DNA from 3 places in the Pantoea sp. Lij88 genome. Region 2 is predicted to be linked to each of the others. Evidence: predicted binding sites of a transcription regulator. Region 2 holds the regulator's gene; each other region holds the start of a gene.
The links. Region 2 encodes PurR, which represses purine synthesis genes. Its sites were predicted from a motif close to CANGCAAACGTTTGCNTG; they were not measured.

Region 1 (10,636 bases), 290 kb from region 2:
AACCCTGCTCCCAGTCAGGCATCCACTGCAGCATGGCAAACAGTGCGCCAGCCATCACCACCACGGCGATCAGCAGGCGGATCAGGAAGCTGCTCCAGCCCGGCTGCGGCATAAAGATCTTTTGCTTACGCAGCTGCCAGTAGAGCAGCGACGCATTCAGACAGGCCGCCAGACCAATTGACAGTGACAGACCGGCATGTTTCAGCGGGCCAATAAACGCCAGGTTCATTACCTGCGTCATGATCAGCGTGATAATCGCGATTTTCACCGGCGTTTTGATGTCCTGACGGGAATAGAAGCCCGGTGCCAGCACCTTGACCACAATCAGTCCCATCAGTCCGACGGAGTAGGCGATCAGGGCGCGCTGCGTCATCAGGGCATCAAACGCCGTGAATTTACCGTACTGGAACAGCGCCACGGTCAGCGGGCCGGAGAGCATGCCCAGAGCAACAGCGCTGGGCAGCGCCAGCAGGAAACAGAGGCGCAGTCCCCAGTCCATCAGTCGGGAATATTCATCATGATTGCCGCTGGCAAAACTTTTGGCCAGCGACGGCAACAGAATGGTGCCCAGCGCCACGCCCAGCACGCCGGAGGGGAACTCCATCAGGCGGTCGGCGTAGTACATCCAGGAGACCGAACCTGACACCAGGAACGAGGCGAAGATGGTGTTGATAATCAGCGAGATCTGGCTGACTGAGACACCCAGAATGGCGGGCCCCATCTGACGCATCACCCGCCAGACGCCCGCATCACGCAGATTCAGGCGCGGCAGCACCAGCATCCCGAGCTTCTTCAGGTGGGGCAGCTGATAGCCGAGCTGCAGCACGCCGCCCGCGACCACGGCCCAGGCCAGCGCCATGACCGGTGGATGGAAGTGCGGCGCGGCAAACAGCGCAAAGCCAATCATGCTGACGTTCAGCAGGGTCGGCGCAAAAGCTGGCACCGAGAAGCGGTTCCAGGTGTTGAGCACCGCACCCGCCAGGGACGCCAGCGAAATCAGCATAATGTAGGGGAAGGTCACCCGCAGCAGCGAGCTGGTCAGGGCAAACTTATCAGGACTGTCGGCAAAGCCGGGGGCCGTAACCATGATGACCCAGGGCGCAGCAATCATCCCCGCCACCGTGACCAGCGCCAGCGCCAGCGTCAGCAGCCCGGAGACGTAAGCCAGGAACAGTTTCGTCGCCTCTTCGCCCTGCTTGCTTTTATATTCAGCCAGAATCGGCACAAAGGCCTGGGAAAATGCGCCTTCAGCAAAAATACGCCGCAGCAGATTGGGAAGTTTGAACGCAACAAAGAACGCATCGGTCGCCATTCCGGCGCCAAACACCCGCGCCACGATGGCATCACGGGCAAAGCCCAGTACGCGGGAAAACAGGGTCATTGAACTGACCGCTGCCAGCGATTTCAACAAATTCATAATTGACGGCGCATCCTGAAAAGAATCGGCAAAAAAGGAGAATTAGCGCGGGCACCTGAGGATGCCCGGCGACAGTCTACTGCCACGGAGGGAAATGACCAGCACGGAGTGTTACAAGGCGTTATTCGCGGGTCGCCTCACGCCACAGCTTTTCCACCACACGCTGCGCCATCAGTGCCTGCTCACCGCTGGTTTCAGGCTTCGTCTGATTTTGTACGCAGTCGATGAAATGACGCGCCGCACCGCTGAAACCGCGCTGCGTGAGATGGCTCTGCCAGGCGGGGGGTGGCGTGATCAGCAGGCCGTCGCTACTTTCTTCCTGCCAGTCGCGCATCTCGCTGATGTCGATGCATTTACCGTCACACACCGCACTGACCCGCTCGCGCTGACTGCCTGCGCGCCGGTGCATGCTGGTGGTGATCGTTAATCCTTCAACGTTGAAATGGTGCTCGGCATAGAGCATCTGGCCCTGTTCGTTGGTGTCGATGCGCCCCTGCACCTGGCGAAACGGCTTGCCGCCCAGCCAGAGTGCGGTATCCACCACATGCAGGTAGTCATCGAGCAGGGTAAAGCGGAGATCCTGTGGCCCGACGCTGTCGCTGCGGTGCTTTTCAATCCGCAGAGAAGCCGCGCCAGCCATCTCCGCCCACAGCTGCTGATAGCGCGGGGCGAACCGGCGGTTAAACGCCACCATCAGTTTACGCTGGCGTTTTTCCGCCAGCGCTACCAGCGCCTCCGCCTGCTCCAGGGTTTCAGCCAGCGGCTTATCAACGCAGACATCTTTTCCTGCCAGCAGCAGCGCCCTGACGACGTCATAGTGCGTGGCAGTGCTGCTGTGGACAAAGACCGCGTCACAGGCAGCAGCCAGATCATTCAGCGAACCAAAACATGGCATGCGATAGCTGTCACAGATCGGGCGGGCTTTGGCCTGGTTCGGAGAAAATGCGCCCACCAGCGTCCAGTCTGTTGCGGCCGACAGCACCGGTAGCCAGGCTTTCTGTGCGATACCGCCTAATCCCACCACGCCAATACGTAATGTCATCTCAGCTCTCCGGTTGCAGCAGTTGGGTAAGTTGGGCCTTAAGCGCCGCGACCTGCTGCTCCAGTGTGGCGACACGCGCCGCCAGATCGCCCTGCTCTTCCGGCGCGTCGGTGTCGGCCTGCGGTTGATCACTTTCCTCGCCCAACAGATGCATAAAGCGGCTTTCGCGCTTGCCAGGCTCACGCGCCAGACGGATCACCTGCGCACTGTCGTCGCGCTGCATCAGGCCTTCCAGCGTCTGCTCGACTTCGCTGACATCACTGAACTCGTGCAGGCGACCGCTGCGGGTGCGTAACTCGCCCGGCGTCTGCGGGCCGCGCAAGAGGAGCAGAGTCAGGACGGCGACTTCCGCGCTGTTGAGCTTCAGTGTGCCAAAGGCGGAGTTACAGAAACGCTGCTCATATTTCACCACCCGCTGCCCGGCGGCACTGCTGGCCGTGATCAGATGCCGTTTTTCCAGCAGGTCGAGCTGATTCTGCACCTCGCTCTCACTCAGCTCCATTACCGGCTCGCGGTTCGATTTCTGGTTACAGGCCACCACAACACCGTTCAGTGACAGCGGATACTGCTCCGGGGTGGTTACCTGCTTCTCCAGCAGGCAGCCCAGTACGCGCAATGCCTGCGCCGATAAAACCATCTTCATGCTCGCATCCTCACACTTATCCACGCCGGTCAGGCGTCCATTCCCGCAGGGTTAACGCTGTCAGCACGTGATCCTGCCAGCGTCCGTCAATGAGCAGATAATCTTTTGCGTATCCCTCTTTCTCAAAACCGAGTCGCGCCAGCAGATCGCCGCTGCGCTGGTTGTGCGGCATGTAGTTCGCCATGATGCGGTGAATGTGCTGCTGGCGCTGCATATAGCGGATAGCCGCCTGCAGCGCTTCGAACATCAGACCCTGTCCCTGCCACTTTTCACCCAGTGAATAACCGAGATAGCAGGCGTGAAACGATCCGCGCAGCACGTTGCTGAAGTTCGCCACGCCCCGCACTTCGGTTTCATCGCTGTCCATGAGAACAAAATAGAAGGCCGTTCCCTGCTTATGCATGTCGGAAATCAGCCCGAGCCGTGCCTGCCAGCCCGACGGGTAGCAGTGGCTGTCATCGCGCACCGGCTCCCAGGGTTTTAAAAACAGGCGGTTTTCCGAATAGTAATCTGCCATTCGCCAGGCATCACGTTCGTGAACCAGACGGACCACCAGACGATCGGTGGTTAATCGCACCCTGGGCGCGGCAGAACGATAGCCAAACATCCTGACTCCTGAAATCAATGGCTGATAGAGATGAGCCGTCATTACCCGGCTTTCACTATAACCGCCGCCTGGGCTGCGGTAAAACGTTACAGCGGTTTCACCATAAACAGGTTGATTTTGCTCTGTTATCCCAGCGGTCAACAATTGGTGCTGGCGGCGGTTTCAGTCATGCGCGGGCCAGCCCGGTTTGCCCTGTGGGGGAATCTCTTCCATACTTTTTACGCGCCCGAAAACAGGATGAATTGATTCATTCTGTTAAACAGTCAACCTCTGAACACGGGAGATCAGGATGAAGCTCTATATTTATGACCACTGCCCTTTCTGCGTTAAAGCGCGAATGATTTTTGGCCTGAAAAACAAGCCGGTTGAGCTGGTAGTGATGCTCAACGACGATGAAGAGACGCCGAAACACCTGATCGGTCAGAAAATGGCGCCGATTCTGCAGAAACAGGATGGCAGCGCGATGCCTGAGAGCATGGAAATTGTGCACTATGTCGATCAGCAGGATCGCAAGCCGCTGATTACCGGCGCGCTGAATCCGGCGATAGCCGAGTGGTTGCGTCACATGAACAGCTACGTCAATAAACTGCTGCTGCCGCGCATCGCAGACGCCGCGTTTGCCGAATTCGCCACGCCGGAGGCGCGTGACTATTTCCGCACCAAAAAACAGGCCAGCATCGGTGATTTCGATACGCTGAAAAGCCACTCAGCCGGGCTGATTAAAAATGTCAGCCAGGATCTGCGCAAGCTGGACAAATTAATCGAACAGCCCAATGCGGTGAACGGCGAGCTGTCGGAAGATGATTTTAACCTCTTCCCGCTGCTGCGCTCGCTGACGCTGGTAGCGGGTATCGACTGGCCCGCACGGGTCGCTGACTACCGCGATAATATGGCCAAACAGACCCAGGTGAATCTGCTCTCCTCGATAGCCCACTAACCCTGCCCGGATGAGAGACGCTGCGGCGTTTCTCATCTCTTTCCTGATGACACCCGCCACGCATTCAGGCAGGCTATGGCCTGTTTACTGGCTCTGATATTCAGGATAAAGAACGATGAAAAAGGGTTTTTTCGGGCTGACAGCCCTGTTGATCGCACTGCTGGTGAGCGGCTGTAATCAACTGACGCAATACACGATCAGCGAACAGGAAGTGAATCAGGCGCTGCAGAAGCACAACAACTACGAGAAAGATATTGGCGTTTCCGGACTGGTTAACGCGCACATTGTGCTGAACAACCTGAGCAGTCAGATTGGTCGTGAAGATCCGGGTAAAGTGACACTCTCCGGCAACGCAAAAATCAACGTGACCTCGCTGTTTGGCCCGCAGCAGGCCGATATGCAACTGAAGATGCGGGCTCAGCCGGTCTATGACCAGCAGCAGGGTGCCATCTATCTGCGCGATCTGGAGATTGTTGATGCGCAGGTTGCACCGGAAAAAATGGCCTCCATCATGAAGACGCTGACCCCTTACCTGAATCAGTCGCTGAAAAGCTATTTCGATCAGAACCCGGCTTATACTCTCAGCGCTGATCGCAGTAAAGGTGAGTCGCTGGCGAAGAAGTTTGCCAAAGGGCTGGAAGTGAAACCCGGCGAACTGGTCATCCCCTTTACGCAGTAACCCCAATCTCCGCGCCCCTGGCGCGGTTTTTCTTTATCGGCATAAAAAGCAGGTGCAAACGGTTGCCTGAATCCTTATGCTTATACCCCGGCCAAAACAGCCCTTTTGTTTCCCTTCTGCCGGAGCTTCACTGATGACAGCACAACCTCAGCAACTTACCCTGCGTCGCCCTGACGACTGGCATATTCATCTGCGTGACGATGAGATGCTCAAAACGGTCCTGCCCTATACCAGCGCGGTGAATGGTCGTGCCATTGTGATGCCTAACCTGGTGCCGCCGGTGACCAGCGTGGCGGCAGGTGAAGCGTACCGCGACCGCATCCTGGCGGCGCTGCCGGCCGATCACGCCTTTACGCCGCTGATGACCTGCTATCTGACGGATTCGCTGGATCCCGATGAGCTTGAGCGTGGCTTCACCGCCGGTCTGTTTACTGCGGCCAAGCTTTATCCGGCGCACGCCACCACTAACTCCAGCCATGGCGTGACCAATATCGCATCGATCGCCCGCGTGCTGGAGCGGATGCAGAAGCTCGGTATGCCGCTACTTATCCACGGCGAAGTCACCGATGCGCATATCGACATCTTTGACCGCGAAGCCCGGTTTATCGAAACAGTGATGGTGCCGCTGCGCAGCCAGTTTCCGGCACTGAAAGTGGTGATGGAGCACATTACGACGCAGGATGCCGCTGACTATGTCGCTGATGCCGATGAGACGCTGGGCGCGACCATTACGCCACAGCATCTGATGTTTAACCGCAACCACATGCTGGTGGGCGGGATTCGTCCGCACCTCTACTGCCTGCCAATCCTTAAGCGCAACGTGCATCAGGAGGCGCTGCGCAAAGTGGTGGCCAGCGGGAATCCTCGCTTCTTCCTCGGCACCGACACTGCGCCGCACCTGCGTCATCTCAAAGAGGCCAGCTGCGGCTGTGCCGGCGTCTTTAATGCGCCGACGTCGTTGCCCGCTTACGCCACCGTTTTTGAAGAGCTGAACGCGCTGGCGCATTTTGAGGCGTTCTGTTCTGAGAATGGCCCGCGTTTCTACGGCCTGCCGCTGAATGAAGGGACGATTACCCTGGTGCGTGAACCCTGGCAGGTGCCAGAATCAATCGCGCTCGGCGGCCACTCCCTGGTGCCGTTCCTGGCAGGTGAAACCCTGAACTGGCGCATCGCATAATTTTCCTTGCCTCCGGCCCGCTGATACTGTAAATATATACAGTATCTTAACCGGAGGCTATTATGCGCGTTGAAATTACCGTATCCAATACCCGACCTCTTCCTGCTGGCGCGATTGAAGCGTTAAGCGATGAATTATCGCGCCGCATTGATGAACAGTTCCCTGACTCGACCAATCACGTCAAGGTACGTTACGCCAGTGCCAACAATCTCAGCGTGCTGGGCGGTGGAAAAGAGACGCGCGACCAGATCAGCGAAATCCTGCAGCAGACGTGGGAAAGCGCTGACGACTGGTTCATTACTGATTAACCGCCACTGTGCTTTTTTTCCGGGTGTCGCCACCCGGTTTTTTTATCTTTTCTCCCCTCTCGCACTTCCCCCTTCCAGCATCTAGACTCTTAATGATCAATGCCCTATCCTTGCGCTCGTCACGCATAACAGGAGGTGCGCACCATGACTACTGATAAACCGGAAGAGGCGATGACCTTTGGTGAGTTGTTAGCACTGATTGGTGATCAACAGCGTCGTTTAACGGTGCTGGAGAATGCTTTTTCCAGTCTGATTTTCTGTCTTGACGATCGTGCCAGTCAGCTGCTGGTGCACAATCTGTCGCTGGAAGCCCAAAATCAAAACCATGATGAACAGCTTCAGCAGCACTTTGCCCGTCTGGCAGAAACACTGCAAAAACGCGGCGGCGGCATCGTGCCGGAAACCCCGACACTCTGAGTACGCTCACGCGGCTCAACCCGCTTTTTTGCCTGCCCATTGAATAGTGATTAAAATGCCTGCCATCAGGCATTTTATTTTTTCCTCCCCGCCTTTCAAACGCAAATATTCTGTGAGAAGCTGACTCACGGCCTTTTAAAGCAGTGATTCCCTGGTTTACTGTTATAATTGTTTCGCTATTGAAATAAAAAAGCCGCATTGAACCTCACCATGCACTTCGTTTAACGAGTAATAAGGAGGTTATAATGGACAGAAGAAAAGACGTTATTCAGACTCATCCGCTGGTGGGCTGGGATATCAGTACCGTTGATAGCTATGACGCCATGATGATCCGCCTGCACTCGCTGTCGTCGCAGGATCAAAAAGAAGAAGAAGCGGATGTTGGCCCGACTTACTGGCTGACAACGGATGTGGCAAGGCAGTTTATCTCGATTCTCGAAGCGGGCATCGCCAAGATAGAATCAGCCGAGCAGATAGAACGACTCCTCAATAAGCATTAATTTCTGCCGCATCAAAGAGGCGCCCTCAGGGGTGCCTTTTTCGTTTCTGTTTCTGGTATGCTTTTGATTATCTGACTCTTAGAGCGTAGTTACCATGATTTATGATCTTATCGTCGTCGGCAGCGGCTCAGTGGGCGCGGCCGCAGGCTACTATGCCACTCAGGCGGGTTTATCGGTACTCATGATCGACAGCGCCCATCCTCCCCACACCCAGGGCACGCACCATGGCGAGAGCCGGCTGATTCGTCACGCCTACGGTGAAGGTGAACGCTATGTTCCCCTGGTCCTGCGGGCGCAGACGCTGTGGGATGAGCTGGAACAGCGTGCCGGTGAGCGCATCATGCATCGCAGCGGCGTACTCAACCTTGCGCCGATTCAGTCGCCTTTTATCCAGAACGTTATCGACAGCGCCGCCCGCTGGCAGCTCAACATTGAGGTGATGCAGCCCGATGAAGTGCGCAAGCGCTGGCCGCAGATCAATGTGCCAGAGGGGTATCTGGGTGTCTTTGAGCCGAAGTCCGGCTATCTGAAATGTGAACAGGCGGTTCGCAGCTGGATCCAGCTGGCGGAACAGGCAGGCTGTGCGCAGCTGTTTAACTGCCCGGTCTCAGAGCTGGGTCGCGATGGCGATCTGCAGCAGGTTACCACCCTCGATGGTGTCTACCGGGGCCGCAAAATGCTGGTCAGCGCTGGCACCTGGGTCGGTAAATTAGTCCCTGACCTGCCGGTCGCCCCAACCCGCAAAGTGTTTGCCTGGTATCAGGCTGATGGTCGCTACAGCGAAAATAATAAGTTTCCCGGCTTTACCGTGGAAATGACGGATGGCAGCCAGTTTTATGGCTTCCCGGCGGATAACAATGCGCTGAAAGTGGGTCGTCATGATGGCGGTCAGCTGATGCAGCAGCCTGAAGATCGTAAACCTTTTGGTGCGGTAGCCGCCGATGGCAGTGAAGCCTTTGGTTTCCTCCGTCAGTTCTTACCTGGCGTGGGTGTCTGTCTGCATGGCGAAGCCTGCAGCTACGATTTCAGCCCGGATGAAGACTTTATTATCGATACCCTGCCGGGTGAACCCGATCGCTTATTAATTACCGGCCTCAGCGGACACGGGTTTAAATTTGCCAGCGTATTAGGTGAACTGGCTGCGGAATTTGCCCGGAATAAACCGTTCTCCTTTGATCTGACGCCGTTCCGCCTTTCACGCTTCTGACTCTGATAACGGGTGGCATCAGGCGGGTGCCACCCGATTGACATTAACTGACGGAAACTGAACGTTACTGACATATCAGCCCTGTTTTATTTCGCCCTTAGGGTTAATTCACGCCTTTTTTAGTTGACGAACATCCCCTCAGTAAACAGTCATTCAGAAATATTGCGCATCTCCCGCCCTTTTTATTCAACCTTTTCACGATCGAAATTTAAATTTATAGAAGCGTAAGGACGATTGCTTTTATATTTCATAATGTGGATGCTTATTTCAGTTTATTTCTTCAAGAAAACTACATTATGTTATTACGCAATTCACCTCATCAGTTTGGACTGATTGCCGTGCTGCTGCACTGGTCAATGGCGCTGGCGATCTATGCCATGTTTGCGCTGGGATTATGGATGGTTGGCCTGGGCTACTACGACAGCTGGTATCACGACGCGCCGGAGATTCATAAAAGTATTGGCGTAATTCTGATGCTGACGCTGATGGTTCGCCTGCTGTGGCGCGTTATTTCACCGCCGCCCAGACCGCTGAGCAGTTATTCCCCGCTGGTGCGCATCAGTTCAGTGGTGGCGCATCTGTTGCTGTATACCCTGCTGCTGGCCATTCTGATCAGTGGCTATCTGATCTCCACCGCCGATGGCAAACCGATCGCTGTATTTAACTGGTTTAGCCTGCCTGCGCTGTTCAGCGGTGCAGGTGAACAGGCTGACCTGGCGGGCGATATTCACCTCTGGCTGGCCTGGACAGTTGTGATCCTGTCGGTACTGCATGGTCTGGCTGCGGTAAAACATCATTTTATCGATCGCGATATCACCTTTAAACGGATGTCAGGTTTACGCATCCCTTCTCCCTCTGAAAAGGATAAATAATATGTTCAAGAAGACTCTGCTGGCGATGACCGGTGCCAGCCTGCTGCTCGGTTCGATGACCGCCAATGCTGCGGACTATAAAATCGATAAAGAGGGCCAGCACGCCTTTATTCAGTTCCGTATTCAGCATCTGGGTTACAGCTGGCTTTACGGCACCTTTAAAGATTTCGATGGCAGCTTTACCTTCGATGAGAAGAACCCTGCCGCAGATAAAGTTAACGTCACGATTAACACCAGCAGCGTTGATACCAATCACGCTGAACGTGACAAGCATCTGCGCAGTGCTGACTTCCTGAACACCAGCAAAAACCCGCAGGCCACGTTTAAATCCACAGAGGTGAAGAAAGAGGGTGATGAGCTGAAAATTACCGGCGATCTTACGCTTAATGGTGTGACTAAACCGGTGACGCTGGAGGCGAAAATGCTGGGTGAAGGTAAAGATCCGTGGGGCGGCTACCGCGCTGGCTTTGAAGCCGAAGGGGAAATTGCGCTGAAAGATTTCAACATCACCAAAGATCTGGGGCCAGCGTCGCAGACCGTTCAGCTGATGATCTCGGTTGAAGGTGTGCGTCAGTAAAATACTACGCCGCCTGAAGCTGACTTCAGGCGGCGACGGTTATTTCTTCACTGGCGAGGGAATGGTCATGTTTAACAGGCCACGAGACTTGTTAAAGATCTTGTTGCCATTCTCACGTCCCGCCCGGCGAGCGCGCTGCTCTTCCGGAGAGAGTTTTGCCTCTTCCTGACAGATCGGGCTGCAGCAGTTCTCAAACTTCTCTGCACAGCTTTTGCACTGAATAAACAGCAGATGACAGCCATCATTCACGCAA
Region 2 (10,636 bases):
AGATCATATCCAGCTTGGCTTCCTGCGCCGCTGCCAGCGTCGTTGCCTCTTTCCAGTAGCCACAGGAGTACTGCATGTACGGGTCGAGCATCAGTGAAAAGAGGTCGTTACCCAGGTCGTAATGCTCTTTACCGACAATCCACGCCCGTTTTTTTGACTGCAGATTGGTTAAGCGGGCAGCGGCAATGCGCAGCGTATCTTTAAAGTGATGAGGAAGCTGCTGATCGAGTTTATGTCTGAGCACCTGGTGGAAGAAGATATCCAGCCGGTCACACTCCCACCATCCATCCATATAGCTCTCACCGAGCCCAAGTGAACCCTCCTGCAGAACACGCTTAAAAAACCCGGGATGAGTAACATGGATATCCCAGGGACGTGAACCATTGATTTCAATATCCGCTTTTTCCAGCAGTTCATGAACGATGCGATACCAATGGTTCTCTTCAGGGCTCACTGCTTCTGCATAAGATGAACTCATAGCTTTTCCACCACCTGTCCAATCTGAACCTGAACAAAGAGTAGCCAATTTCGTCAGGTATTGAGAAACGTCACGGATGACTCCGCACACCGGTTATTGTGTGATACAGAGGACTGGAAGAGCCTGCAGCAGGTCGGTAGGGTAGGAATAACGCGCACAAATACCGTCCCGGCAACAGGGTGCCAATCAGATTATTACGTTATTATATTGTTGATTTATTACAGATTTGTTGACCCGGATGAGTATATTCTCACGCGGGTCAATATTCAATGACTTATTGTTAGGGCGCTAACTAAAAAGTCTGTGTGTCAGTGATTATCCTGGCAGGCAGGTTGTGCAGAGGCAACAACAGTTTGTGCGCTTGCGGCATGCTGCATAACGTAACCGAGCAGTGCGAGCACAATAGTCACCGTCATCATCAGCGTGGTGGTAAACAGAGCCTGGGTTAAACCGGCCGATACTGCCAGGCTGGCGGCGAAGCAGAGTCCTAACTGCAGAGTGTTCTGCAACGCGGCCGCTTTACCGGTGGCATCCGGGAAGGGCATCAGTGCACTGGAAACCACAATCGGGTAGATCGCGCCGTTAGCCAGTGCCATACCGCAGAACGGAACCATCAGGCTCACCAGCGTGCTGCTGCCTGCAAGCGCAACAGCAAACAGCGCCAGAATGCTCAGGCTGTAGACGCCCAGCAGCCAGGGAAGCAACTGAGCACCGTTGAAGCGGTTAAGCAGGGCGCGACAGCCGAATCCGCCGATTAAAAAGGCAAGAGTCTGTGGGACATAGCTCAGGCCGATATCGGCGGGTGAGAGCCCCAGGTCCGCCAGAATAAATGGCGAGCCGGTCAGCCAGGCAAAGAAACTGGCGGAACAGGCGGAGTAGATCAGCACGTTGCCGCTGTAGACCCGAGATTTCAGCAGCGTAAAGAAGCCCGGCTGCGCCTTTTTGTCGCCGGCGGCTTTGCGAACGGTGGGCAGACGCAGCGTGGTCAGAATCAGCGCTACCGCAATCAGGGTCAGTACCAGGAAAATCGAACGCCAGTGGAAGTGGCCAATCAGCCAGGCACCCAGCAACGGCGCCAGCGCCGGAGAGAGCGCAACCAGCGGCATAATGGTGGCGAAGACTTTGTTGGCGCGTGCGGCAGGGTAGCGATCCACTACCAGCGCCTGCCAGCTCACGGCCGCAGCACAGACACCAATCGCCTGAACAAACCGTAGCGCCAGCATCAGATAAATATCATTCACCCACAGCATGCCCGCGCAGCCGATACCAAACATAGCCAGTCCGGCCAGCAGTACTGGCTTGCGGCCAATGCGATCGGAAAGCGGTCCCCAGAAAAGCTGACCCACGGCGAAGCCTCCCAGAAAGAGACTCATACTGGCGCTGATCAGACCGGGTGAGGTATTAAAGGTTTGCTGCATCGCACCAAAGGCGGGCAGGTACATATCCGTGGCTAAAAAGCCGAGCATGCTCAGCAGGGCAAGGTAGGGCATGAATCCTTTGTTCGACAACATCTCATTCTCATTTTTGCAGGATAAACGCGGCAGAGTGTAAAAGGTGCGTTTGCTGCTGTGAAACGGTAATATTTGCCGATTGCTGTTAAAATTTTTGAAGGCAGATTATGTGGTCTGAATATGCATTAGAGGTGGTTGACGCGGTTGCGCGTGGGGGCAGCTTCAGCGCTGCCGCGCAGGAGCTACATCGGGTGCCTTCTGCCATCAGCTACACCGTGCGCCAGCTGGAAAACTGGCTGGCGGTGCCGCTGTTTGAGCGTCAACATCGTGAAGTGGTGCTGACGCCGGCGGGTGAGCATTTTGTCCGGGAAGGCCGAAGCGTCATCAAAAAAATGCTTGCCACCCGGCGTCAGTGTCAGCAACTGGCCAACGGCTGGCGCGGGCAGCTCAGTATTGCCGTTGACCGTATCGCCAAACCTCAGCGCACCCGGCAACTGGTCAAAGATTTCTATCGTCACTTCCCCGATATGGAACTGATCATCAGCTATGAGGTATTTAATGGCGTCTGGGATGCGCTGGCCGATGGCCGGGTGGAAGTGGCGATTGGGGCCACCCAGGCGATTCCGGTGGGCGGGCGTTTTGCGTTTCGGGATATGGGCACCCTCAACTGGCGCTGCGTGGTCGCGCCCGATCATCCACTGACGCAGGCGAGCCAGATCGATGATGACACGCTGCGAAGCTGGCCATCACTGGTGCTGGAAGATACCTCGCGAGCGCTGCCGCGCCGTATGACGTGGACGCTGGATAACCAGCGCAGGCTGGTGGTGCCGGAATGGCAGACCGGTCTGGAGTGCGTGCAGGCGGGATTGTGTGTGGCGATGGTACCGGGTCATCTTGCCAGACCGCTGCTCGACAGCGGCGATCTGGTTGAACTGACACTGCCGGTGGCGTTCCCGGATAGCCCCTGCTGCGTCAGCTGGGCCGAGGATCGCGCATCACCGGCGACAGGCTGGTTACTCAGCTATCTGGGTGATGCGCAAACGCTTAATCAGGAGTGGTTAAGCGAGGATTAACGGCGATAGTCGCGGAACGGACCATCAGCCACAGAACGACGTTCAATCAGCGTGGGATGGACTTCGATCGTTTGTGAAATTTCACGCTTACTGGTGATGCGGTCCAGCAGCATATCCAGCGCTTTTTCCCCCAGCTGAGCTTTAGGCTGATGTACGGTCGTCAGGGCGGGTGCGAAATAGCGGGCGTTGCGCACATTGTCATAACCGATCACCGAAATATCCTGCGGGACGCGTAACCCCATCTCGTCAGCGGCGCAAATCGCGCCCATCGCCATGATGTCACCGCCGCAGAACACCGCCGTCGGGCGCTGTTTCTGCGACAGGATCTGCTGCATCGCCTGATAGCCCGATTCCGGCTCAAAGTCACCCTGCACAATCCACTCGGCACGCGGCTGGATACCCGCTTCTTCCAGCGCTTTCAGGAAACCGGCATGGCGTCCGCCACCGGTATTGCGCTCCATCTGGCCGGGGATAGCACCAATATCACGGTGTCCACGTTCAATCAGATAGCGTCCCGCCAGATAGCCGCCCTGGAAGGCATTATCCAGCACCGTGTCGGTGAAGTCGGCGCGCGACTCGCCCCAGTCCATCACCACCATCGGGATATTGCGGTTCTCTTCCAGCATCTGCAACAGGTCGTCCGGATATTCAGAGCACATCACCAGCAGACCATCGACGCGCTTCTGCGCCATCATGCTGAGGTAGGCACGCTGCTTTTGCAGATCGTTGTGCGCATTACCCAGAATCAGCGTATAGCCTTTGTCAAAACAGTGATTTTCAACCGCTTCAATAATTTCAGCGAAATAGGGTGCTTCGCTGGAGGTGGCAAGCAGGCCCAGCGTTTTGGTGTGGTTCACTTTCAGGCTGCGCGCCACGGCGCTCGGCGAGTAGTGCAGTTCCTTGATCGCCTGCCAGACCGCGTTGCGCGTCTCTTCAGCGACAAAGCGGGTTTTATTGATGACGTGCGAAACGGTGGTCGTTGAGACGCCGGCGCGTTTCGCCACATCTTTGATTGTTGCCATGAAAATCGGACTCCAGTGCTTATCTAAATCTTTGATAAGCGTAGTGTTAAACGTTTGCGTCTGCTCAGGGATTTTTCCGCAAAAATGCAGCTTTTCTGGTCGGTAAACAGGCCGCTGGCGGAGAATAAACGCCTTAAAAGATGCGCAAACGGAATCAGAGTTGCGCGCGTTGCGCAACAAAGGCGGGATTCTAACAAGGCTGGACGGATAAAACGAGATTTTTACCGGGTCGTGTGGGAAAATGCCATAACCCTACAAATTGTGTGACTAAGGAGCATGTAATGAGTACCGATCTTAAACTGGCGTTAATGACCACTGCGGGCTGTCTGCTGATGATTGTGGCCTTTAGTTTTACCGCCATTCTGCACTAACAAAAAAGCCGGGATTATCCCGGCTTTTTCTGACTGTTCTGCTGCTCAGCGTATGGTTTTCGGCGTCATCACCCGACGGGCACCAATGTAGTGGCGCTGCCAGTAATCTTCCCCTAATGCGCTGATCTGAATATCTTTTCCGGTACGTGGCGACTGAATAAACTTGCCATCGCCAAGGTATACGCCGACGTGGTCCGCAGTACCGCGACCATTAATACGGAAGAAGACCAGATCGCCTTTCTCCAGTGACTCACGCTTGATGGGTGCCGCGTCACGCAGGTGATACATCTCGTTAGCGGTACGTGGGATCTTAAACTTCACCAGATCTTTATAGGCGTACCAGACCAGACCACTGCAATCAAAACCGGTGTGAGGTGAGGTGCCGCCCCACTGATACGGTTTACCCAACTGGCCCATCAGCTTGGTCATCGCGGTTTCACGGGCCTTCTGATAGCGCTGACGGTGGGATTTACTCATCTTAATGGTGCCTGGCTCGCTGGCGATAACCTCAGCCGTTTTCAGCTGGCGCTGATGACCATAGCGTTTCTTCTCTTTATTTTTTTCTTTTGTTTTGCTGATACGGGCGGTTTTGAGCGAGGTCTTCTTAGCAGGCGTCTGTTTAGCAGTGAGTTCGACTTTTTTCTGTTTTTTAGTTTTGAGTTTTTGAACAGGGCTGAGGCGAGTTTTTTTGGTCACCGTTTTTACCTGGCGACGCTTGCGGCGCTCATCGTCGCGCGCACTCTTTTTTTCTGCTTTATGCGAACTGACGTTCACCGGCGCGTGCGGGGAAGCAGCAGCGACGTTGAAAAACAGTTGCGCAAAGGCCAGCATGAAAAGCGTAATGATTAAACGCATAGTCCGTTGATTAGTTAAGTTGTCAGGGCCACTACGCACCGCGACAAAGTTGAGATTAATCTGATCCAGGATCAGCGCCCAGGCCATTCTAGTCCAGTTCGTTTAAAAACTGTAATGCCTTTTAATATTAATCTTTGCAACCCACGCAATCGCGCTGAAAATGAACATTTTCAGCGTCTTATATCAACGAAATTATTACGAATTATTAAACTGTTACCAGCTGTTAATAAACAGGAAATCAGGCGTCCCGAAGCAGGACTTAACAATGATGGCGATTTAATCGGGCAGCGGTCAAAATCTCATTTTCAGTCACGCTGCGAAGTCGCTACAATAAACAAACACGAAGTGACGAATTAAGGAAGGCAATTATGAGTACTGTAGAAAAAATTCAGCGCCAGATCGCAGAAAACCCGATCCTGCTGTACATGAAAGGTTCCCCGAAACTGCCTAGCTGCGGTTTCTCTGCACAGGCGGTACAGGCGCTGTCAGCCTGTGGTGAGCGTTTTGCTTACGTGGATATTCTGCAGAACCCGGACATTCGTGCCGAGATGCCGAAGTTCGCTAACTGGCCAACCTTCCCGCAGCTGTGGGTCGATGGTGAACTGGTCGGTGGCTGCGACATCATCGTTGAGATGTTACAACGTGGTGAACTGCAGACGCTGATCAAAGAGACTGCAGAAAAGTTTAAAGAAGCAGAATAAAAAAAGGCCGACAGCATGTCGGCCTTTTTCATTGCGGCATCCCTTATGCGGATGTCGTGGCTTCTGCGTCGCCTTCTGCGAAGGGCAGTGGCCAGCCACCTAACCGTTTCCAGCGGTTCACCAGCTCGCAGAACAGTGACGCGGTCTGCTGAGTGTCATAGAGCGCCGAATGTGCCTGCGTACTGTCAAACTCCATTCCCGCCGCAATACAGGCTTTCGCCAGCACCGTCTGACCCAGCACCAGTCCGCTCAGCGCTGCAGTATCAAAGGTGGCGAACGGGTGAAACGGATTGCGCTTCAGGCTGGCACGTTCTGCTGCCGCTGACATGAAGTTCAGGTCGAAGGTGGCATTATGCGCCACCATAATGGCGCGATTGCAGCCGCTGTCTTTAATGCCCTTGCGCACCATTTTGAAAATGGCGTGCAGCGCGTCATATTCACTGACTGCGCCGCGCAGCGGATTACTCGGGTCGATACCGGTAAACGCCAGCGCTTCGGGATGCAGCAGCGATCCGACAAAGGGTTCAACGTTGAAATGCAGCGTCTGGTCGATCTGAATCCATCCCTCTTCATCCATTTTCAGCGTGATAGCGGCAATCTCCAGTAACGCATCGGTTTGCGCGTTGAAACCGGCGGTTTCGACGTCGATCACCACCGGATAGAAGCCACGGAAACGTTGATTGAGTGCATTAGGGGAATTCGATTCAGACATCAGGATCTCGTTGCAGAAAAAGGGCAGCGCGTATTATGGCAAAAAACGGGGCCGGGTGCAGCAGATGAAGCGAAGAGAAGGGGATTCAGCCCACCCGGACGGGCAGGCTGAGGGGCAGGTTTAGTTGCCCAGGCCGTTACCGGCATCTTTGTTTTCGATCAGCTCGATTTTGTAGCCATCGGGATCTTCAACAAAGGCAATAATGGTGGAGCCGCCTTTAACCGGGCCCGCTTCACGCGTCACGTTGCCGCCATCTTTGCGAATACGTTCGCAGGCTGCTGCTGCGTCATCAACGCCCAGCGCAATGTGACCATAGGCATTACCGAGGTCATACTTATCGACGCCCCAGTTGTAGGTCAGCTCGATCACCGCACCTTCGCTCTCGTCGGTGTAGCCCACAAAGGCCAGGGTATATTTATATTCGGTGTTTTCGCTCTGACGCAGCACACGCATGCCCAGCACACGGGTGTAGAAATCGATAGAACGTTGCAGATCGCCAACGCGCAGCATGGTATGAAGTAAACGCATAACATCCTCTTTGAAATAAAACGCCATCGCCGGATGACCCAGGCGATAAGTATAGCGATGAAAATCGCCATTGAATAATGGCTGCCGCCATCATCCCGGACGGCAGCCCAAAACGGTTACAGCGTCGGGTAGTCGATATACCCTTCAGCGCCGCCGCCGTAGAAGCTTTCCGGACGCTGTGGATTGAGTGGGGCATCCTGCTGCAGACGCTCAACCAGATCCGGGTTAGCAATGTAATCACGACCAAACGCAACCGCATCGATCAGACCGCGACCGATCAGATCATCCGCTTTCTCAACGGTATAGGCACCGGCACCAATGATGGCTCCCGGGAACAGATCACGCACTTTCTGACGGAAGGCGTCGGTGTAAGGCTGACCGCCGGCCCAGTCTGGCTCTGAAAGGTGCAGATAGGCGATGTTGCGTTTTGCCAGCTCGCCGATGTACCACAGCGCCGCTTCTTCTTCGTCCGGACCGTTGTCCAGATTCTGGAAGCTGCCGATAGGCGAGACGCGAATACCAATACGATCGGCTGACCAGTTAGCGATCACTGCATCAACCACTTCGAGTGCAAAGCGACCGCGCTTTTCGATGCTGCCGCCATATTCGTCGGTACGCTGGTTTGAACCCGGCGCCAGGAACTGGTGCATCAGATAACCGTGTGCGGAGTGCAGTTCAAGCAGATCAAAGTCCGCTTCACGCGCGTTGGCCGCAGCCTGACCAAAATCGGCCACGATCTGCTTGATTTCTGGCACCGTCAGTTCACGCGGTACTGAGGTATCTTCGCGGTAGACGCTGCCATCTTCAGCACGCAGTGAAGTGCGGGTGCCAGCGGCAATCGCCGAGGGGGCGACCGGTGCTTTGCCTTCCGGCTGCACGCTGTTATGAGAGATACGACCGGTGTGCCATAACTGTACGGCGGTGTGACCGCCCGCCTGATGCACGCCTTCGTTAATCACTTTCCACGCTGCAATCTGTGGCTGCGTATGTAAGCCTGGCGCACCGGCATAGCCTTTCGCCTGGAAAGAGATCTGGGTCGCTTCGGTGATGATCAGACCGGCGCTGGCGCGCTGACGGTAATATTCCGCCATCATCGGGGTCGGGATATCGCCTGGCTCAATGCTGCGCAGACGGGTCAGCGGGGCCATGAATACGCGGTTTGGGACGGTAATTGCGCCGACTTTCAGCGGACGAAACAGCTGGGTACTCGCCATAATAGCTCCTGATTAGTAGACCAGTCGTCTACAAACACGTTTTTTAAAAATCAGTGGCTTTTAAGCCACTGTTCGATGGTACTCAATGCCAGACGCAGCGGCTGCGCCTCGCGGGAAATTTTGCTCTGCAGGCTCGCACCAAGCCACAGCAGCGACAGCAATTCCGCCATCTGCGCGGGAGGCTGCGGCAGACTCAGCGACTCCTGCTGCCCGGCGGCGATCAGCGTCCGGGCGTAGAGCGCGGTAATCTTCCCTGCACCCTGCTGCAGTGCATCACGCATCGGCTCAGAGAGATCGCACACCTCAGCAGAGACTTTAACGCCCAGACAGCCAACGATATGGCCCTGCTGCACAAACAGCTCAACGGCAGCACGAAAGTGATTAAGCAGACGCTCACGCGGCGTGCCGCTGGTCTGGTTAAGCTGTAACTCCACATCCTGCAGGTAACGTGCAAAGTAGCGTTCCAGTAACGCCACGCCAAACGCCTCTTTAGAGCGGAAGTAGTAGTAGAAGGAGCCTTTCGGCACCGCCGCCTGCGTCAGCAGTTCGCTGAGGCCCATTCCGGTAAAGCCGCGTTGCAGGCAGAGCTGCTCACCTGTCTGGAGCAGGTGTTCGCGGGTTTCATTGCGTTGTAGCGTCTTATTCATGGCAGTGAGATTAGTAGACCAGTCGGTCTAATGCAACGCTGCACCGTGCATTTGGCACAGAGTGTTCACCTCTCTAGGAAAGAAAAGGTTAATTCTGACCGCGCAGGGCTTACTTCCTGCACAACCAGGCTACGCTTTTTAATGGACTGTTTATTCTGTGAATCCGGAGACGTGGTGGCCGAGCAGCTTGAGTTTTTCCCGGTTCCCAGCCCCTGTCGCGGCATCTGCCAGACTGATGCGCGCGGCTATTGCCTGGGATGTTTACGCAGCCGCGATGAGCGGTTCAACTGGCTGCGCTTCAGCGATGCGCAGAAGCGCGAGGTAATACGTCTTTGTCAGCAACGTCGTCAGCGACTGCAACGGCAGCAGAAAGGCGAGGAGCCGCCCGAACCCCAGCAGCCGGAGTTATTCTGACGACTTTACGCTTTCCGTTATACTCTCTGACACATTAATTACAGCCCACGCGCAACAGGGAGAACGTCATGTTAGAACCGCAAGCCATCGCTTCACAGGGGCCCGATTTTTCACCGCTGGTTATGGGGTACTGGCGTCTGATGGAGTGGGGCATGTCGCCTCAGGAGCGGGTCGCGTTTATTGAGCATCATCTCAGGCTTGGCATTACCACCGTTGACCATGCGGATATCTATGGTGACTACCAGTGTGAGGCGGCATTTGGTGAGGCGCTGAAACTGGCACCCGGCCTGCGCGACCAGCTGCAGATTGTGACCAAATGCGGCATCGCCACGCGCGCCCGGCCTGAACATCAGATTGGTCACTACATCACGGATAAAAGCCATATCCTGCAGAGCGCTGAAAACTCGCTGCGTCATTTCCACACCGATCGTCTCGACCTGCTGCTGATCCACCGTCCCGATCCGCTGATGGCGGCTGACGAGGTGGCTGAAGCCTTTATGGCACTGCATCAGAGCGGCAAGGTTCTGCATTTTGGCGTCTCCAACTTCACCCCATCCCAGTTTTCCCTGCTGCAATCCCGTCTGCCGTTCTCGCTGGTGACGAATCAGCTGGAGATCTCACCGGTGCAGCAAAGCGTGCTGCTGGATGGATCGCTGGATCAGTGTCAGCAACTGCGTATTCGTCCAATGGCCTGGTCCTGCCTCGGGGGCGGCCGCCTGTTTAACGATCCGCATTTCCAGCCGCTGCGAAACGAACTGGAAGCGGTGCGGCAGGAAACCGGCGCCTCCAGCCTGGAACAGGTGGTCTACGCCTGGATACTGATGCTGCCGTCACGCCCGCTGCCAATCATCGGCTCGGGTAAAACGGCTCGGGTCAGCGAAGCTGCCAGCGCGCTGAACTTAATCCTGACACGTCAGCAGTGGTTCCGCATTCGCAAGGCGGCGCTGGGCTTTGATGTGCCCTGAAGCGTAAAACTGCGTCAATCTCCGGCAAAATAGCGCAACAGCGACCAGACTTATCTCAAACCCTGGGATGCAAACGGAGTCACCATGAAAATGAAAGCAGTTGCGCTATTCGCCCTGATCGCCTGCGGTTCAGCTCAGGCTGCCAGCGAGCAGGTTACGATCCATCAGGTTACCGCTGAAGGGATCGGGAAATCACTGGGCACCG
Region 3 (10,636 bases), 1.2 Mb from region 2:
CCCTCTCTGAAGATGCGCTGTTCAGCGTGCCCGCGGCGCTGGGGCAGGGCTCGCTGGCACTGGGCGCGACGCCATGGCAGACCCTGACCCGCGTCGTGCTGCCTGGTGCGTCCGCCGGTATTTTTGCCGCCCTGATGATTGGTCTGGGACGGGCCGTAGGAGAAACCATGATTTTGCTGATGGCGACCGGCAACACACCGCAAAGTGAAGGTGGCCTGTTCAGCGGGCTGCGCGCGCTCTCCGCCAATATTGCCATTGAGATGCCGGAAGCGGCAGCGGGCAGTGCCCACTATCGCGTGCTGTTTCTCAGCGCCCTGATGCTGCTGCTGTTTACGCTGGTGATTAACACGGTTGCCGAGCTGATCCGTCAGCGACTGCGTCAGCGCTACAGCCAGCACGAGGAGCAGGCATGAAGGCGATGCGACAGAATGACCGCTGGCGCTGGTTAACCGCCGGTGCCGTCGCCGTCTGCCTGCTGGCCTTTACGCTGCTGATCGGGCTGCTGGCCTGGCAGGGCGTGCGCGCTTTCTGGCCGCAGCGCGTGGACCTTTATACGTTCAGTCAGCCTGAAGGTGGCGAAACACGCCTGCTGGGCGAAACCCTGGAACATCAGCGACGCTTTCCGGCTCCGGCCGATGAGCAGGGTAACAGCGGCGGCCTGGTGAACCGTTATCTGATCAAAACCGGTAACCGTGACTGGGACGCACCCGATTTCCGCGTCGTCTACAGCCGCGCGGCTGCGAATGTCAGCCAGCCAGCGGATGTCATGGTGCTGCAACGCCGCAGCCACGGTGAGGCCTATGGCTGGTTTGTCGGCCTGCGTGAAGATAATGAAGAGTTAACTGCGCAGGATCCCGATGCGCTGCTGCATCAGCGGCTCGCACAGGTGCAGATGCTGGTGCGGCAGGCTAATCAGATTCGCCGCGTTGATATGGCGCGCATCAATAGCCAGCGTGAGCAGCTGGATGAGCAGGCGGCCACCAACCGTGCTGCCGGGCGCTTTGATCTGCAGGCAGAATCGGAATATCAGGCCAATCAGGCCGCGTTGCAGCGCCGCTTTAATCAGCTGAGTGAGACCCTGGCTTCTCTGCAACTGCAGAGTCAGCGTGACATGTTAATTCTGCGGGATGTGCAGGGCACCGAACATGCGCTCCCGCTGACCGAAATTGTCGACAGCTGGAAGCCGAACGCGATGACGCTGACCGGCAAAACCGGGCATTTTCTGCATCAGCTGTGGCGGTTTGTCAGTGACTCACCTGCCGAGGGCGAAAGTGAATCCGGGGCGTTTCCGGCGATCTTTGGCACCGTGCTGATGGTGCTGCTGATGTCGGTCGTGGTGATGCCGCTGGGCGTCATCGCCGCCATCTGGCTGCACGAATATGCCGGACGCAATGCGCTGACCAGACTGGTACGCATCGCGGTGGTCAATCTGGCGGGCGTCCCCTCAATTGTTTATGGCGTGTTTGGTCTGGGCTTCTTTGTCTGGCTGGTGGGCGGCACCATTGATCAGCTCTTCTTCGCCAGCGCGCTGCCCAATCCCACTTTTGGCACGCCGGGCTTGCTGTGGGCGTCACTGACCCTGGCGTTACTCACGCTGCCGGTGGTGATTGTGGCGACCGAAGAGGGCTTATCGCGCATCCCCAACAGCCTGCGGCAGGGCTCGCTGGCGCTGGGGGCGACCCAGGCAGAAACGCTGTGGAACGTGGTGCTGCCGATGGCGGTGCCGGCCATGCTGACCGGCCTGATTCTGGCAGTGGCGCGTGCCGCCGGTGAAACCGCGCCCCTGATGCTGGTTGGCGTAGTAAAAATGGTGCCGGAACTGCCGGTCGATGCGGTGTTTCCTTATCTGCATCTGGATCGCAAGTTTATGCATCTGGGCTTCCAGATTTACGATCTGGCGTTTCAGAGTCCGAATATTGAAGCTGACCGGCCGCTGGTGTTCGCCACCGCGCTGCTGCTGGTGCTGATTATTCTGTCGCTTAATATGCTGGCGATGGGCCTGCGTCACCGTCTGCGTGAACGCTATCGCCTTATGACTCAATAACAGGCTATGACTATGACGTCCGACACGGATATCGCGCTGACCGTTAACCATCTGTCGCTGTGGTATGGCGAGCGCCAGGCGCTGCAGGATATTTCTTTGCAGGTGCCAAAAAACAGGATTACCGCGCTGATTGGCCCGTCGGGCTGTGGCAAATCGACGCTGCTGCGCTGCTTTAATCGCATGAATGACGTGATTGATCACTGTCGGGTAGAGGGGGATGTGCTGCTGGGGTCGCAGCCGATCCTGCGGCCGGAGCAGGATCTCTCCGCGCTGCGCCGTCGGGTCGGCATGGTGTTCCAGCGGCCCAATCCGTTTCCAAAATCGATCTATGAAAATGTGGTTTACGGGCTGCGTTTGCAGGGTGTACGCGATCGGCGTGTGCTTAACGAAGCCTGTGAACGTGCGCTGCGTGCAGCCGCGCTGTGGAGTGAGGTCAAAGATCAGCTGTCACAGAATGCGCTGACGCTCTCAACCGGACAGCAGCAGCGGCTGGTGATTGCCCGCGCGATTGCGATTGAGCCGGAAGTGCTGCTGCTGGATGAGCCGACCTCCGCGCTGGACCCCATCTCCACGCTGGTGATTGAAGAGTTAATGACCACGCTGAAGCAGCACTTCACGCTGGTGCTGGTGACGCACAACATGCAGCAGGCCTCGCGCGTGTCAGATTACACCGCGTTTATGCATCAGGGCGCGTTAGTGGAGTTTGATGAGACCGACCGGATTTTCACCGCGCCGAAGCAGCGACGGACTGAAGATTACATTACGGGGCGTTACGGCTGAGCCAGCAACGGGAGCAAAACAGGTTTTTGTGTCAGACGGCTCATATGCTTAAAGCGATGGGAGCCTATGCCCGTAGTAAAGCATCGCGGGCCATGGACAAAAACGCCGGGAGCGTTTTTGAACAACGCAACGCGTTGGCCCGGCAACGGGCGCACTTCAGGGATGAGGTGCGTAATCGCCCGCGCTGAGCTGCCATGGATGGCATTTTTTGCGTCTTTACGGAGGGCATAGGCTCCCTGAGCCTTTACTCTGCCAGTACTTCATAAGAAGCCCTGGCTTCCGGTGCGTCAATCGTTAGCATAGCCCTGCGGCGGCAGCGGTTCGCCATCCAGCCAGGCTTTGCCGTCACGCATCGCCAGACGACCCTCGACAAACCAGCCGATCACCAGCGGATAGATCGCGTGCTCCTGATGCTGCACCCGCTCGGTAATCTCCGCTTCACTGTCGCCAGGAAAGACCGGAACTTTGGCCTGCAGGATCACCGGACCGCCATCCAGTTCGTCCGTCACGAAATGCACGGACGTGCCATGTTCGCTGTCGCCATTTTCCAGCGCCTGACGATGGGTATGCAGACCCGGATATTTCGGTAACAGGGAAGGGTGGATATTCAGCAGGCGATCGTGAAAATGCGCCACGAAAGCGCTGCTGAGAATGCGCATATAACCGGCCAGCACAATCAGATCCGGACGGTAGGCTTCGATTTCAGCAATGAGCTGACGATCAAAGGCTTCGCGGTCAGCGAAGTCGCTGGCGGTAAGCGCGTGGGCGGGAATCCCCGCCTCCTGCGCCCGCGTCAGGCCATAAGCGGCGGCACGGTTGCTGAACACGGCAACGACGCTGCCGTGAATCCGCCCGCTTTCACAGGCGTCAAGGATGGACTGAAGGTTACTTCCGTTGCCGGAAATCAGTACAACCAGCTTCTTCATCCGTTGATGACCACACGCTCTTCGGCATCAGACGCTTTAATCACGCCGAGCTTCCAGGCTTTCTCGCCTGCGGCCTGCATCAGCGCAATTGCTTTGTCCGCATCAGCCGGGCTGAGGGCAATGATCATGCCGACGCCACAGTTAAAGGTACGGTACATCTCGAAACGGCTGACGTTGCCCGCCTGCTGTAACCAGCTGAAGACCGCCGGCCACTGCCAGCTCTTCTCGTCGATGACGGCCTGGGTATTGTCAGGCAGCACGCGCGGAATATTCTCCCAGAAGCCGCCGCCGGTCAGGTGTGCGATAGCGTGCACATCGACCTGCTCAATCAGGCTCAGGATATTTTTCACGTAGATGCGGGTCGGTTCCAGCAGATGATCGGCCAGCGGTTTGCCTTCCAGCTGTTCCGCCAGCGGATCGGTGTTGCTGACTTCCAGAATCTTGCGCACCAGCGAATAGCCGTTGGAGTGCGGGCCGCTTGAGCCGAGGGCGATCAGTACGTCGCCATCCTGCACCTTGCTGCCATCAATAATTTCTGACTTTTCCACCACGCCGACACAGAAACCGGCCACGTCGTAATCTTCGCCATGATACATGCCTGGCATCTCAGCGGTTTCACCGCCTACCAGCGCACAACCCGACTGCAGACAACCTTCGGCGATGCCGGTGATCACCGCAGAGGCGGTATCCACATCCAGTTTGCCGGTGGCGTAGTAGTCGAGGAAGAAGAGCGGCTCAGCGCCCTGAACCACCAGGTCGTTAACGCACATCGCGACCAGGTCAACGCCAATGGCATCGTGACGTTTGAGATCCATCGCCAGACGCAGCTTGGTGCCAACGCCATCGGTGCCGGAGACCAGCACAGGTTCACGGTATTTTTGCGGCAGCGCGCAAAGCGCACCAAAACCGCCCAGTCCACCCATCACTTCCGGGCGACGCGTCTTTTTCACTACGCCTTTAATACGGTCAACCAGAGCGTTACCAGCATCAATATCCACACCGGCGTCTTTGTAACTGAGAGAGGTTTTGTCGGTCACTGCGAGGTCCCCACGCGAATTGCGGTTGGTGGTTTAAAATAAAGCGCGGCAATTCTATCAGTGCAGGCAAACGTTTGCGAGTCCGGGATTGCGCATCAGGCGATTTTCATTAATCCTCTCTTTGTCCTGGTAAATCCCGCGGCTTTGCGCAAGAGCAGGTGGCGCAGAGCGCAAAAGGCGGTATAATCCCGCGATTTTTTTTAGCTCAACTCATTCCGGGAGAACACCAATGAAGATCGTGGAAGTCAGACACCCGCTGGTCAAACATAAACTGGGCCTGATGCGTGAGCATGATATCAGTACAAAGCGTTTTCGCGAGCTGGCCTCTGAAGTGGGCAGCCTGCTGACCTACGAAGCGACCGCCGATCTGGAAACAGAGCGCGTCACCATTGAGGGCTGGAACGGCCCGGTAGAGATCGATCAGATCAAAGGCAAAAAAATCACGGTGGTCCCGATCCTGCGTGCCGGCCTGGGCATGATGGAAGGGGTGCTGGAGCACGTTCCCAGCGCACGTATCAGCGTGGTCGGTGTTTACCGTGATGAAGAGACTCTGGAGCCGGTTCCCTATTTCCAGAAGCTGGTCTCTAACATCGAAGAGCGCCTGGCGCTGGTGGTCGACCCGATGCTGGCGACCGGTGGCTCCATGATTGCCACTATCGACCTGCTGAAGAAAGCGGGCTGCACCAGCATCAAAGTGCTGGTTCTGGTTGCCGCACCAGAAGGGATTGCCGCGCTGGAGAAAGCGCACCCTGACGTCGAGCTTTACACTGCGTCAGTGGATCAGGGACTGAACGAAAAGGGTTACATCATTCCCGGGCTCGGCGATGCCGGGGACAAGATTTTCGGAACCAAATAAATCGCACAGCCGACCAGAGAGTCGGCTTTTTTTTGGCAAAAAAAACGCCCCGAAAGGATTCGGTCTGCCGCAAGGCGCACCGGCTTCACTGCTGCTGTGCCAGAGGCGCGAATCTCCGGGGATAAAAAAACATAAGGGGATAAATGATGACTCGTCGCGCCATTGGCGTCAGTGAACGACCGCCGTTACTGCAAACCATTCCACTCAGCCTGCAACACCTGTTCGCCATGTTTGGTGCCACGGTACTGGTTCCGATTCTGTTCCACATCAACCCGGCGACGGTGCTGTTATTCAACGGCGTCGGCACACTGATTTATCTCTTTATCTGTAAAGGCAAAATTCCCGCCTACCTCGGTTCAAGCTTTGCCTTTATCTCGCCGGTGCTGCTGTTGCTGCCGCTGGGTTATGAGGTGGCGCTGGGCGGATTTATCCTGTGCGGCGTGCTGTTCTGTATCGTGGCGCTGATTGTGAAACGCGCCGGCACCGGCTGGCTCGACGTGATGTTTCCGCCTGCGGCGATGGGCGCGATTGTCGCCGTCATCGGTCTGGAACTGGCGGGTGTGGCGGCGAATATGGCCGGCCTGCTGCCCGCAGAAGGCAGCGCGCCCGACAGTAAAACCGTGCTGATTTCGCTGGTCACGCTGGGCGTCACGGTCTTCGGTTCCGTGCTGTTCCGTGGCTTCCTGGCGATCATCCCGATTCTGGTGGGCGTAGTAGCGGGGTATCTGCTCTCTGCGTTTATGGGCATCGTTGACTGGAGCGGCGTGGTCAAAGCCCCGTGGTTTGCGCTACCCACCTTCTATACGCCGCGCTTTGAGTGGGTGGCGATGCTGACGATTCTGCCTGCGGCGCTGGTGGTCATCGCCGAGCATATCGGTCATCTGGTGGTCACTGCCAACATCGTGAAAAAAGATCTGATTCGCGACCCTGGCCTGCATCGTTCGATGTTCGCCAACGGCTTGTCGACCGTGATCTCCGGCTTCTTTGGCTCCACGCCGAATACGACCTACGGTGAAAACATCGGTGTGATGGCGATTACCCGCGTCTACAGTACCTGGGTGATTGGTGGCGCGGCGATTCTGGCGATCCTGCTCTCCTGCGTCGGCAAACTGGCGGCGGTGATCCAGGCGATCCCGGTTCCGGTCATGGGCGGCGTGTCGCTGCTGCTGTATGGCGTGATTGGCGCATCCGGTATCCGCGTGTTGATCGAATCCAAAGTGGATTACAACAAAGCGCAGAACCTGATCCTCACCTCGGTGATCCTGATCATTGGCGTCAGCGGTGCGAAGGTGCATATCGGCGCGGCAGAGCTGAAAGGCATGGCGCTGGCGACGATCGTGGGTGTCGGCCTTGCGCTGATCTTCCGGGTGATCTCGTGGCTACGTCCGGAAGAAGTAGTGCTGGAGGCTGAGGAACCGCGCGAGCATTGATCGCAGTGAGCCTGACAGGATCCGGGGCAGGGACGCCCCATTCATCTCTTTCTGAAAACTGTGTTAGACTTCCCCCGATTTTTTGCTTGTTCTCTTGCTGAGGTGCTTCTGAACACGCCGGCACAATTGTCATTGCCACTCTATTTACCTGACGATGAAACCTTCTCCAGCTTCTGGCCGGGGGAAAACCCGTCGCTGATTGCCGCCCTGAAAGGCGCTCTCAATCAACAACATGGCAGCTATCTCTACTTCTGGTCACGCGAAGGCGGTGGGCGGAGCCATCTGCTGCACGCCGCGTGCGCCGAAATGTCAGCGCGCAGCGAAGCGGTCGGTTACGTTCCGCTGGATAAACGCACCTGGTTTGTACCGGAAGTGCTGGAAGGGATGGAGCAGCTGTCGCTGGTCTGCATCGATAACATCGAATGCATTGCAGGCGAGCCGGAGTGGGAAATGGCGATCTTCGATCTCTATAACCGTATTCTGGAAACCGGCAATACGCGCCTGTTTATTACCGGCGATCGTCCGCCACGCCAGCTGAATCTGCAGCTGCCCGATCTCGCTTCACGGCTGGACTGGGGACAGATCTATCGACTGCAGCCGCTCTCTGATGAAGACAAACTGCAGGCGCTGCAACTGCGTGCCGGATTACGCGGATTTGAGCTGCCGGAAGATGTGGGTCGCTTCCTGCTGAAGCGACTGGATCGTGAAATGCGCACGCTGTTTGATACGCTGGATCGGCTTGATCGCGCCTCGATCAGCGCGCAGCGTAAACTCACCATTCCCTTTGTTAAAGAGACGCTCGGCCTTTAAAGAATGTCGAGCACCGCTTCCGGCGGACGTCCGATCCGCGCCCTGTCGCCATTGATCACAATCGGTCTTTCAATCAGCACCGGATTTTCAACCAGCGCATCCAGCAGCGCACTTTCGCCTTTGTCGCCGAGCGCCAGCTCGCTGTAGATTGCCTCTTTCGTCCGCATTAACTCTCGTGCGCTCTGCATCCCCAGTTTCTGTAACAGGATTTGCACTGTTTCGCGATCGGGCGGCGTCTGCAGATAGAGCACCACTTCCGGCTCAATGCCGCGGGCGTTCAGCAGCGCCAGCGTTTCGCGGCTCTTGCTGCAGCGCGGGTTGTGATAAATCGTCACCATCTCAGACTCTCCTTTTATTCTCTCTTCACGCCGCGCTGGCAGCGTGAGGGCTTAGCCTTTCTGATACTGCTTAAAGCGCTGTTGTAACTGGCGCAGCTGATCGATACGGGCATCGTAGCGCGCCTGCTTCAGGCTGCCGAGCGGCACCTGTGCGCTGGCGCTGCTCAGAGTTGTGATCGCCTGATCAAGCTGGCCATTCAGCGCCAGACTCTCTGCCCGCGCCGATAACTCTTCATCATGCAGTCCCTGCTGCGCAGAGGCCTGAGCCAGGAGATCCCAGCCGTTGGGATCGTCTTTATTGTCCCAGGTATAGCGGTTCAGAATACGGCTGGCACTGGCATACTGTTTCGCTTCCACATAGGCATTCGCCAGGTTGAGCTGCACCACCGGGCTGTTTCTGGCACCGGTGGCGGCGGTGAGCAGGGCGATGGCCTGTTGTGGCTGATTCAGGCCGATGTCGATGTCCGACATGATGTCCAGGAACCAGACATTACTGGGCTGCTTTGCCAGCAGCGGCGTGATGATTCGCTTCGCATCGGCATAACTCTTCGCCTGCAAAAACTGTATGGCTTTGCCATATTGTGACGCCAGCTGCTCACGGGAATTGCCGCTGGCATACTGACTCAGCAGTTCATCGGTAAGCTGATTACGCCCGGTGGAGTACATACCCAGCGATCGGACTTTGGCGAAATAGAAGTCCTGAGTGGATTGCACCACCACCGGCCGCATCTGGTTGGCGCGGTTGCGGGCATCCGCCAGACGGCTGTCGGGCAGGGGATGCGTCAGCAGGATTTCAGGCGGTTTCGAGAAGAAGCGGCTCTGATCGGCCAGCTTCTGCAGAAAGTTTGGCATCGCCTGAGGGTCGAACCCTGAGCGCTGCAGCACCTGAATCCCGATGCGGTCGGCTTCCTGCTCATTGCCCTGGGTAAAGCTGATAATCCCCTGCTGCGTACCGGCCAGGGTGCCAGTCAGTGCGGCCATGCCGGCCTGCGGACTCGCCATCGCCAGCAGAATAGAGCCGAGCGCACCGACCCAGGTCAGCGGCGCATTGCGCTTCTGATCTTCCATGGCGCGCGCCAGATGGCGCTGGGTGACGTGTGAGATTTCATGCGCCATGACGGAGGCCAGCTGGCTTTCATTATCCGTAAAGCGGAACAGCGCCGAGTGCAGCACCACGTTGCCACCAAAAAAGGCAAAAGCGTTAAGCTCATCGTTCTGGATCAGATAGAAGTGGAAGGGTGTTTTCACCGAGTCGGCGTGCGACACCAGCCGCTGTCCCAGCTGATTAATGTACTGATTGAGCAGCGGATCGTTGATCAGCGGCGCACTGGCGCGCAGCTGGCGCACATAGAAGTCGCCCATCTGCAGTTCCTGATTAATCGACAGCGTCGAACCGGCCGTGGTGCCAATATCGGGAAGTGAATCACTGACATCAGCCCTGGCAGGTGTCAGCGTGGTGAAAATGAGCGTCGGAAGGAGCGCGGCGATCAGCGTTTTCTTTAACCGGTTCAACATGCCTTAATCCTGTAGAGAGGCCCTGAAAATGGACAGGTGCGCAGCGGGAATGTTCCATTTTTCGCAGATAACGACGGTTCGTGACTATCTTAACCAGAGCACCAAAAGAAAGAAATGTCGTTTTCTGCCAGACGCCCGGCGCGATTTGTGCAAGATTGCCGATTATGAAGAAAAAAATTGAACATCCTGCCAGCTTAAACGGCGGTTAAACGACTGAAGGCTGGCGCGTTGTCGCCGGGGTCGCAGGCACTTAAGTTGCCGCTTAGCTCTCTATTGCGGTAGTGCTCCAGCGGTTTAAAGCAGAATATGCTGTCTGACACCCGACGCAGTTCACGTTATTTTTATAAAGTTATGTAAATTCACTCAAAAAAACTGAATATGGCATGACTTTTTCCAGGTCTACTCTGAAAAAACTCCGCGCGCTAAGCCGTGAAACGTCTCTCCGTCATCGATAATGTAAATCGTCCCTGCTGCTTTACGCTTCCTGATTCCAGATTAGCCTGGCTGCTATTTATTCCGGTTACGTTCATACCCAAAGCCAGCAGGCGAAATAGCCAGGTCCATTCCCGGTAAGACTCTTTTTACCGCATGATGAAAATTTTCGATTAATTCCTGACATGAATAATTTCAGCGGTTATCAGCCGTGCGTTGACCCGGATTTACAGAAGCGAGAATTATACCGGCCCTGTGGTATAGATAGCCGACCTGATTCAGTCCTGAATCTGCCAGACATTATTTGCCGGAGAGAAGTGTTATGCGTTCAGTTGTTTCATACGCGTTAATCGCCATTATTGGCGGCGTCGTTGGCGCGGCTGTCACACAGAGTGGCGATATTTACGACAAAGTGACACGTCATTTTGCCACCGAGCCACAGGAAGCCCCAGGATTCTGGAGTACACC

Region 1: a site for PurR is predicted at 5,377-5,394, ahead of pyrC (dihydroorotase). Genes of this name have one in related genera too.
Region 3: a site for PurR is predicted at 4,851-4,868, ahead of purM (phosphoribosylformylglycinamidine cyclo-ligase). Genes of this name have one in related genera too.

What each region holds. Positions count from the first base shown of each region.
Region 1 is NZ_CP118269.1:2,524,732-2,535,367, forward strand. It holds gene murJ (murein biosynthesis integral membrane protein MurJ) at 1-1,417, opposite strand, end outside; gene PU624_RS15590 (Gfo/Idh/MocA family protein) at 1,539-2,459, opposite strand; gene PU624_RS15595 (YceH family protein) at 2,461-3,102, opposite strand; gene rimJ (ribosomal protein S5-alanine N-acetyltransferase) at 3,119-3,709, opposite strand; gene grxB (glutaredoxin 2) at 3,999-4,646, shown strand; gene PU624_RS15610 (lipoprotein) at 4,762-5,325, shown strand; gene pyrC (dihydroorotase) at 5,459-6,502, shown strand; gene dinI (DNA damage-inducible protein I) at 6,565-6,810, shown strand; gene PU624_RS15625 (hypothetical protein) at 6,955-7,227, shown strand; gene bssS (biofilm formation regulator BssS) at 7,473-7,727, shown strand; gene solA (N-methyl-L-tryptophan oxidase) at 7,822-8,934, shown strand; gene PU624_RS15640 (cytochrome b) at 9,231-9,806, shown strand; gene PU624_RS15645 (YceI family protein) at 9,808-10,383, shown strand; gene trhO (oxygen-dependent tRNA uridine(34) hydroxylase TrhO) at 10,423-10,636, opposite strand, start outside.
Region 2 is NZ_CP118269.1:2,238,111-2,248,746, reverse strand. It holds gene cfa (cyclopropane fatty acyl phospholipid synthase) at 1-478, opposite strand, end outside; gene punC (purine nucleoside transporter PunC) at 787-1,989, opposite strand; gene punR (DNA-binding transcriptional activator PunR) at 2,097-3,002, shown strand; gene purR (HTH-type transcriptional repressor PurR) at 2,999-4,024, opposite strand; gene cydH (cytochrome bd-I oxidase subunit CydH) at 4,306-4,395, shown strand; gene PU624_RS14265 (C40 family peptidase) at 4,441-5,250, opposite strand; gene PU624_RS14260 (Grx4 family monothiol glutaredoxin) at 5,616-5,951, shown strand; gene rnt (ribonuclease T) at 5,995-6,663, opposite strand; gene gloA (lactoylglutathione lyase) at 6,784-7,191, opposite strand; gene PU624_RS14245 (alkene reductase) at 7,308-8,405, opposite strand; gene PU624_RS14240 (TetR/AcrR family transcriptional regulator) at 8,456-9,052, opposite strand; gene PU624_RS14235 (DUF1289 domain-containing protein) at 9,227-9,466, shown strand; gene PU624_RS14230 (aldo/keto reductase) at 9,535-10,431, shown strand; gene sodC (superoxide dismutase [Cu-Zn] SodC) at 10,516-10,636, shown strand, end outside.
Region 3 is NZ_CP118269.1:1,083,818-1,094,453, forward strand. It holds gene PU624_RS08930 (ABC transporter permease subunit) at 1-413, shown strand, start outside; gene pstA (phosphate ABC transporter permease PstA) at 410-2,044, shown strand; gene pstB (phosphate ABC transporter ATP-binding protein PstB) at 2,057-2,824, shown strand; gene purN (phosphoribosylglycinamide formyltransferase) at 3,112-3,750, opposite strand; gene purM (phosphoribosylformylglycinamidine cyclo-ligase) at 3,747-4,787, opposite strand; gene upp (uracil phosphoribosyltransferase) at 5,017-5,643, shown strand; gene uraA (uracil permease) at 5,790-7,073, shown strand; gene hda (DnaA inactivator Hda) at 7,182-7,883, shown strand; gene arsC (arsenate reductase (glutaredoxin)) at 7,880-8,221, opposite strand; gene bepA (beta-barrel assembly-enhancing protease) at 8,273-9,736, opposite strand; gene PU624_RS08980 (DsrE family protein) at 10,491-10,636, shown strand, end outside.